Regions from separate parts of the Pseudomonas sp. GW822-FHT03F04 genome, predicted to be linked through region 2. Evidence: predicted binding sites of a transcription regulator. Region 2 holds the regulator's gene; the other holds the start of a gene.
The links. The regulator sigma-54, encoded in region 2, starts transcription at its own class of promoters, with help from an activator protein. The targets are predictions, from matches to a motif close to ANTGGCATNNANNTTGCTNT.
Positions count from the first base shown of each region.

Region 1 (4,413 bases), on a different contig from region 2:
TTCATGAAACCTGGCGTTACTTATCGCCATAGCATCCTTTTCGTTACGTCCTTATGACAAAACGGTCATTCCCTCGATGTGACTCATTGGTTAGAACTGGACACAGGTTGACGTCGCAACGGCGTCAACACCTTGGCTCGCCACGCTGGCAGCGAGCCGCCAACGGCAGAGTTTTTCTGCCAGACCTCAATTGAGGTCGACGCGACAAAAACAGTCAACAAGTGAGGGAAACACCCTATGAGAAGACTTAAGCGTGATCCGTTGGAAAGAGCATTTTTGCGCGGATATCAATATGGCGTTGGTGGCAAATCCCGTGAGCTTTGCCCATTTACTCTACCGTCGGTACGTCAAGCCTGGATCAACGGCTGGCGAGAAGGACGCGGCGACAACTGGGACGGTATGACCGGCACTGCGGGAATCCACAGACTCAACGAACTTCACGCCGTCGGCTGACACAGGGCACTTATTCCGACACGACAATCTGATTTCGCAACACCCTGATCACCATGCACGTCCTTCCCGGACGGCGGGCTACGGCCCAGGGGCTCCTTCGAGGAGCCCTTTTTTATGCCTGCCTTTTTATATCTGCCAATCAGCGCTTGGCGGCGATGGCGTCCACGGATTCGCGGATCAGCGCCGGGCCCTTATAGATGAAGCCGGAGTAGATCTGCACCAGGCTCGCGCCGGCAGCGATCTTCTCGGCCGCATGCTTGCCTTCGGTGATACCGCCCGCCGCGATGATCGGCAGTTTGCCACCCAGCTCGGACGCCAGCACTTTGACCGTGTGGGTGCTCTTCTCGCGAACCGGCGCGCCGGACAGACCGCCCGCCTCGTCACCGTGTTCCATGCCTTCGACGCCCACGCGGCTGAGGGTGGTGTTGGTGGCGATCACCGCGTCCATCCCGGTTTCGATCAGTGCTTGCGCGACTTGTGCGGTTTCTTCGTCGGTCATGTCCGGCGCGATCTTGATCGCCAGCGGTACATGTTTACCGTGGCGCAGGGCCAGTTCGGCGCGGCGCGTGGCCAGGTCCGCCAGCAATTGCTTGAGCGAATCGCCGAATTGCAGGCTGCGCAGGCCCGGGGTGTTCGGCGAACTGACGTTGACCGTGATGTAGCTGGCGTGGGCGTAAACCTTGTCCAGGCAGATCAGGTAGTCATCGACCGCACGCTCGACCGGGGTGTCGAAGTTCTTGCCGATATTGATCCCCAGCACGCCTTTGTATTTGGCCGCCGCGACCCGCGCCAGCAGGTTATCCACACCGAGGTTGTTGAAACCCATGCGGTTGATGATCGCCTCGGCTTCCGGCAGGCGGAAAATCCGTGGTTTCGGGTTGCCCGGCTGTGGGCGCGGAGTCACGGTGCCAATTTCGACAAAACCGAAACCCAGCTGCGCGAAGCCGTCGATGGCCGCGCCGTTCTTGTCCAGACCGGCCGCGAGACCCACAGGGTTCGGGAAGTCCAGGCCCATGACGTTCACCGGCAGCGACGCCGGCGCCTTGCACAGCAAGCCGTTGAGGCCCAAACGCCCGCCCGCGCCGATCAGATCCAGCGACAGATCGTGGGAGGTTTCCGGGGAAAGTTTGAACAACAGCTGACGGGCCAGGGTGTACATGGGCGGCTATGACTCGAGGCGGCGAAAAGAGGCGGCGATTATAGCCGGGCATCACCCCGCCGCGCGAGGCGCACACGCAAATCCCCTGCACTGGCATATGCCTTGCACCTTCCCCTGCATCAGCCCGCAGGCCAATGACGGCAGGCAGGCAGGCAAGGACAATGGCGTCGTCACCGGGTTTTGCCTCGACAAAGTCCGTGACGACGTTTTTTTTGAGGATGGCTTTTCATGACTCAAACCTCCGTCGGGCCACTGGCCTGGGTCAACGGCAGCGATGCCCCGGAAAAAAGCGCGATCAACCTCGGCTTCATGGCCCTGAGCGACTGCGCTTCGGTGGTGGTCGCCGCTACGCAGGGCTTTGCGCAGCCTTACGGCCTGACCCTGAACCTCAAGCGCCAGAGTTCCTGGGCCAACCTGCGCGACAATCTGGTCAGCGGCGAGCTCGATGCCGCCCACAGTCTGTACGGTCTGATCTACGCGGTGCACTTGGGCATCGGCGGCGTTGCGCCGACCGACATGGCGGTGCTGATGGGTCTGAACCAGAACGGCCAGAGCCTCAACCTGTCCCACGGTTTGCAGAGCCTGGGCGTGACCGGTCCTGAGGCGCTGGACCGCCACGTGCACCAAACCCGCGCAAGGCTGACCTTTGCCCAGACCTTCCCCACCGGCACCCACGCCATGTGGCTTTATTACTGGCTCGCCAGTCAGGGCATCCATCCGTTGCAGGATGTCGACAGCGTGGTCGTACCGCCGCCGCAAATGGTCGCGCACCTGCAAGCCGGTCGCATCGACGGTTTCTGCGTGGGCGAGCCTTGGGCGGCCAGCGCGGTGCAGCAGAATCTCGGCTTCACACTGGTGACCAGCCAGACCATCTGGCCCGACCACCCGGAAAAAGTCCTCGGCTGCACCCGCGCCTTCGTCGAGCAATACCCCAACACCGCCCGCGCACTGGTGATGGCGATCCTCGAAGCCAGCCGTTTCATCGAAGAGAGCCCGGAAAACCGCCGCAGCACCGCGCAGCTGCTCAGCGCCGCCGAGTATCTGGACGCCCCGGTTTCCTGCATCGAACCGCGTTTTCTCGGCGATTACGACGACGGTCTGGGCAATCGCTGGCAGGACCCGCACGCCCTGCGCTTTCACGGCGATGGCGCGGTGAACCTGCCGTACCTGTCGGACGGCATGTGGTTCATGACCCAGTTCCGCCGCTGGGGGTTGCTGCGCGACGACCCGGACTACCTCGCTGTCGCCCGTCAGGTGCAGCAACTGGCGCTGTACCGCGACGCGGCCAGCGCTGTCGATGTGCCGGTCGGCACCGAGGACATGCGCAGCAGCCAGTTGATCGACGGCAAGGTCTGGGACGGCAGCGACCCGGCCGCTTACGCGCAGAGTTTCAAGCTGCATGCGTTGAGCAACAACGCCCCTCTTCTCGCCCGTCGCTGACAGGAGACCGCGAACATGTTGCGCATTCTGCTGATCAACGACACCGCGAAAAAAGTCGGGCGCCTGAAAGCTGCGCTGACCGAGGCTGGTTTCGAGGTGATCGACGAGTCCGGCCTGACCATCGACCTGCCCGCACGCGTCGAAACGGTGCGCCCGGACGTGATCCTGATCGATACCGAGTCACCGAGCCGCGATGTGATGGAGCAAGTGGTGCTGGTCAGTCGCGACCAGCCACGGCCGATCGTGATGTTCACCGACGAGCATGACCCCGGTGTGATGCGTCAGGCGATCAAGTCCGGGGTCAGTGCCTACATCGTCGAAGGCATTCACGCACAACGCCTGCAGCCGATACTCGACGTGGCCATGGCCCGCTTCGAAAGCGATCAGGCCTTGCGCGCCCAGCTTCAGGCTCGCGACCAGCAACTGGCCGAGCGCAAACGCATCGAACTGGCCAAGGGTCTGTTGATGAAAATGAAGGACTGCAATGAAGAAGAGGCCTACACCCTGATGCGCCGCCAGGCCATGAGCCGCCAGCAGAAACTGATCCAGGTCGCGGAGCAGATCATCGCCATGAGCGAGCTGCTCGGCTGAGCTGGCACAGATCTCGCTAAGCAATCCCTACAGGTAACCAACGGCGGTTGCCCCACCCACGACAAAGACGTCGCTCACCTTCCTCGCCCCTTTCGGCGATCCGGGTAGCGGCGTTTTTGCGTTTTGGCCCCATTGACCGGGGCCGGTGGTGCGGCCGTGGCGGCGCTCCACTGTGCTGGTTCTGACTCCTTCTCGAGATTCTCTACCGCTGAGGTGCGCGATGAATAAAAGCTTCTGGAAATCCGGCCACACCCCGACCCTGTTCGCGGCCTTCCTGTATTTCGACCTGAGCTTCATGGTCTGGTACCTGCTCGGCCCACTGGCGGTGCAGATCGCCGCCGACCTGCACCTGACCACCCAACAACGCGGCCTCGTGGTGGCCACGCCGATTCTCGCTGGTGCGGTACTGCGCTTTGCGATGGGCATGCTTGCCGATCGCCTGTCGCCGAAAACCGCCGGTCTGATCGGTCAAGTGATCGTGATCTGCGCGCTGTTCGGCGCCTGGAAACTCGGCATTCACAGTTACGAACAGGCCCTGCTGCTTGGCCTGTTCCTCGGCATGGCCGGCGCTTCGTTCGCCGTGGCGCTGCCGCTGGCCTCGCAGTGGTATCCGCCGCAGCATCAGGGCAAGGCGATGGGCATCGCCGGCGCCGGTAACTCCGGCACCGTGTTCGCTGCGTTGATCGCCCCGGTACTGGCCGCGTCGTTCGGCTGGAGCAACGTGTTCGGTTTCGCCCTGATTCCGCTGATCCTGACGCTGGTGCTGTTTG
Region 1 is NZ_JBXANF010000008.1:328,734-333,146, forward strand. Features, by position in the region: gene rmf (ribosome modulation factor) at 238-453, shown strand; gene AC1RMX_RS20730 (quinone-dependent dihydroorotate dehydrogenase) at 593-1,612, opposite strand; gene AC1RMX_RS20735 (CmpA/NrtA family ABC transporter substrate-binding protein) at 1,841-3,052, shown strand; gene AC1RMX_RS20740 (ANTAR domain-containing response regulator) at 3,068-3,643, shown strand; gene AC1RMX_RS20745 (nitrate/nitrite transporter) at 3,864-4,413, shown strand, end outside.
Region 1: the regulator sigma-54 is predicted to act here: its motif matches at 1,702-1,721, upstream of AC1RMX_RS20735 (CmpA/NrtA family ABC transporter substrate-binding protein).

Region 2 (4,413 bases):
CTGGACGTTCTTCAGGGTTTTCTGCAGGGCCTGACCCAGGCGTTCGGTCAGGTAGACGGAACGGTGATGTCCGCCGGTGCAGCCAATGGCAATGGTGACGTAGGCGCGATTGCTTGCAGCGAAGCGCGGCAGCCATTTGAACAGATACGCATAGATGTCCTGGAACATCTCTTCGACTTCCGGCTGTGCCGCCAGGTATTCGGCCACCGGCTCATCGAGCCCCGATTGCGCGCGTAATTCCGGTTTCCAGTACGGGTTGGGCAGGCAGCGTACATCGAACACCAGATCCGCATCCACCGGCATGCCGCGTTTGAAACCGAACGACTCCACCAGAAACGCCGTGCCCGGCTCCGGCTGGTTCAGCAGCCGCAGCTTGATGGTGTCGCGCAACTGGTACAGGTTCAGATTGGTGGTGTTGACCTTCAGGTCGGCCAGATCGGCGATCGGGCCCAGCAGGGCCGTTTCATCGTTGATGGCTTCCGCCAGCGAACGATTGGCGCTGCTCAGCGGGTGGCGACGACGGGTTTCCGAAAAGCGCTTGAGCAGGGTTTCTTCATCGGCGTCCAGATACAGGACGTCGCACTGGATGTGCCGGCTGCGGACCTCTTCAAGCAACTCCGGAAAGCGCGAGAGATGACTGGGCAGATTGCGCGCATCGATCGATACCGCGACCAGTGGCTGAGACAGTTCCGTATGAATCAGTGCGCGCTCCGCCAGTTCCGGGAGCAGGCCGGCAGGCAAATTGTCGATGCAGTAGTAGCCGTTGTCCTCGAGGACATCCAGAGCGGTACTTTTGCCCGAGCCGGAGCGGCCACTGACGATGATCAAGCGCATGTTTAGTGCCCGTTTTGCTCGTCCAGGACAACCTGATACAAGGCTTCGTTGGTGGTGGCGCGACGCAATTTTTCGCGTACGTCCTTGCGGTCGAGCATGCTGGCGATCTGGCGCAGCAGTTCCAGGTGCGCATCGGTGGCGGCTTCCGGGACCAGCAGCACGAACAGCAGGTCGACCGGTGCACCATCGATGGCGTCGAAATCGATGGGTGCTTCAAGGTGCATCAAGGCGCTGATGGGGGATTCGCAACCCTTGAGGCGGCAATGGGGAATGGCGATGCCGTTGCCAAAACCGGTCGAGCCGAGTTTTTCACGGGCAATCAGTGCCTCGAAGACATCTTGCATCTCCAGATCCGGTACTTCCCGGGCGATCAGGTTGGCAATTTGTTCGAGGGCTTTCTTTTTGCTGCCGCCCGGCACGTTCACGAGGGAACGGCCGGGGGTCAGGATGCTTTCAAGTCGGATCATGGGGGTGGGGGTTATCGACCGGTAGCGCCCTGAAGCAGGCTCTGGGTCTTTTCCTTATGCTTTTTGAGTTGTTTATCAAGCTTGTCGGTCAGCGCGTCGATCGCTGCGTACATATCGGTATGTTCCGCGTTTGCGACGACCTCGTTACCGGGAATATGCAGCGTGGCTTCGATTTTCTGCTTCAGCTTCTCGACGCACATCGTGACTTGCACGTTGGTGATCTTGTCGAAATGCCCCTCAAGCCTCTTGAGCTTTTGCTCAACGTACTCACGGAGAGGTTGGGTAACTTCCAGTTGGTGTCCACTGATGTTGACTTGCATACAGCTTCTCCTTCGTTGCCAGTGCATAAAGCGGCAGGCCGAAGAGCCTGCCACTGGAACGCTGTAACGTGGCTTACATCAACCGCTTGCGTTCGCTCGAAGGCGCGATCCCGAGGGATTCGCGGTACTTGGCGACGGTGCGGCGAGCCACCTGAATGCCTTGTGCCTCCAGTAAACCAGCGATCTTGCTGTCACTCAACGGCTTTTTCTGATTTTCCGCGGCAACCAGTTTCTTGATGATCGCGCGGATCGCCGTGGACGAGCATTCGCCGCCTTCGGAGGTGCTGACGTGGCTGGAGAAAAAGTATTTCAGTTCATAAATGCCCCGGGGGGTATGCATGAATTTTTGCGTGGTCACCCGGGAAATCGTCGACTCGTGCATGCCCACCGCTTCGGCGATGTCATGCAGCACGAGAGGCTTCATGGCTTCGTCGCCGTATTCAAGAAAGCCGCGCTGATGCTCGACGATCTGGGTGGCCACTTTCATCAGGGTTTCGTTGCGGCTCTGCAGGCTCTTGATGAACCAGCGGGCTTCCTGCAACTGATTGCGCATGAAGGTGTTGTCGGCGCTGGTGTCGGCGCGGCGCACGAAACCGGCGTACTGGGCGTTGACCCGCAGGCGCGGCACCGATTCCTGGTTCAGTTCGACCAGCCAGCGCTCGTTGTCCTTGCGTACGATGACGTCAGGCACCACGTACTCGGCTTCGGTGGACTCGATCTGCGAACCGGGGCGCGGGTTGAGGCTCTGCACCAGTTCGATGACCTGGCGCAGTTCATCTTCCTTGAGCTTCATGCGGCGCATCAGCTGGCTGTAGTCGCGGCTGCCGAGCAGGTCGATGTAATCGGTGACCAGACGCTTGGCTTCCGCCAGCCAAGGGGTCTTGGCCGACAGCTGGCGCAATTGCAGCAGCAGGCATTCGCCCAGGTTGCGTGCGCCAATGCCGGCAGGTTCGAATTGCTGGATGCGGTGCAGGACGGCTTCGATCTCGTCCAGCTCGATGTCGAGCTCCGGATCGAAGGCGTCGAGAATTTCTTCGAGGGTTTCGTCGAGGTAGCCCTGATTGTTGATGCAGTCGATCAGGGTGACGGCGATCAGGCGATCGGTGTCAGACATCGGCGCCAGGTTCAACTGCCACAGCAGGTGGCTTTGCAGGCTCTCGCCGGCGGAGGTACGGGTGGTGAAGTCCCACTCGTCGTCATCGCTGCTCGGCAGGCTGCTGGCGCTGGTCTGGTAGACGTCTTCCCAGGCGGTGTCGACGGGGAGTTCGTTGGGGATTCGCTCGTTCCATTCGCCATCCTCTAGATTGTCGACCGTCGGTGCGGTCTCCTGATAGGAGGGTTCCTGGATCTCGGTGTTGGGCTTCTGTTCGGCGTTGTCGGCCATGGGATCGGAGTTGTCGAAGTCGTCGCCGTCTTCCTGGCGTTCGAGCATCGGATTGGATTCCAGAGCCTCCTGGATTTCCTGTTGCAGATCCAGGGTCGACAATTGGAGCAGGCGGATGGCCTGTTGCAGCTGCGGTGTCATCGTCAGCTGCTGGCCCATTCTCAAGACTAGCGATGGTTTCATGGCAGGGGCTTAACACCTTATTCGCCGGCGCTATGCGCCATCCACTACAGGGCGCCGAAGCGCCAAACTTAAGCAAATTATATGCCTGAAACTGTCGTGTTTGCCTAGAGCGCTGTAACAATAAAAGCGTATAAAAGTGCGCTTCAACGTTACAGCACCCGGACGGCTGGTCGAATGCTGTCGCGCTTACAGGCGGAACTCGTGACCCAGATACACTTCCTTCACCAGATCGTTGGCGAGGATGGTCGCGGAGTCGCCTTCGGCGATCAGTTGGCCGTCATTGACGATGTAGGCCGTTTCGCAGATATCCAGCGTCTCGCGGACGTTGTGGTCGGTGATCAGTACACCGATGCCCTTGGCCTTGAGGTGGTGAATGATCTGCTTGATGTCGCCCACGGAGATCGGGTCGACACCGGCGAACGGTTCATCGAGCAGGATGAATTTCGGCGCAGTGGCCAGTGCACGGGCGATTTCCACCCGGCGACGCTCACCACCGGACAGGCTCATGCCGAGGTTGTCGCGGATGTGGCTGATGTGGAATTCCTGCAGCAGGCTTTCCAGCTCCTTGCGACGACCGGCCTTGTCGAGCTCCTGACGGGTCTCGAGGATGGCCATGATGTTGTCGGCCACCGACAGTTTGCGAAAGATCGACGCTTCCTGTGGCAGATAGCCGATACCGGCCTTGGCGCGACCGTGCATCGGCTGGTGGCTGACATCCAGGTCGTCGATCAGCACGCGACCCTGATCGGCCTGCACCAGGCCGACGATCATGTAGAAGCAGGTGGTCTTGCCGGCGCCGTTGGGGCCGAGCAGTCCGACGATCTGACCGCTGTCGATCGACAGGCTGACATCGCGCACGACCTGGCGGCTTTTATAGGCCTTGGCCAGGTGCTGAGCTTTCAGAGTTGCCATTACTGGGATTTCTCGTCGGTTTTCTTCTTCGGCTGGATCACCATGTCAATGCGCGGACGCGCTTCGGTGACCTTGTTGCCGGTGGCACGACCCGCGCTGGCCAGCTTTTTCACCGTGTCATAGACGATTTTCTCGCCCTGAGTGGTGTTGTTGTCCTTGTCGACGACTTTCGCCTTGTCGATCAGCACAACGCGGTTTTGCGCGGCGTGGTACTGGATGGTCACGCCCCAGCCCTGTACAGGCTTGGTGTCGCCAGCCGTCTGCAACTGCTCGAAGTAGGCAAGGTTGCCCACCGAGGTCACGACGTCGATAT
Region 2 is NZ_JBXANF010000007.1:225,061-229,473, forward strand. Features, by position in the region: gene rapZ (RNase adapter RapZ) at 1-834, opposite strand, end outside; gene ptsN (PTS IIA-like nitrogen regulatory protein PtsN) at 837-1,301, opposite strand; gene hpf (ribosome hibernation-promoting factor, HPF/YfiA family) at 1,313-1,621, opposite strand; gene AC1RMX_RS18270 (RNA polymerase factor sigma-54) at 1,695-3,188, opposite strand; gene lptB (LPS export ABC transporter ATP-binding protein) at 3,375-4,100, opposite strand; gene lptA (lipopolysaccharide transport periplasmic protein LptA) at 4,100-4,413, opposite strand, start outside.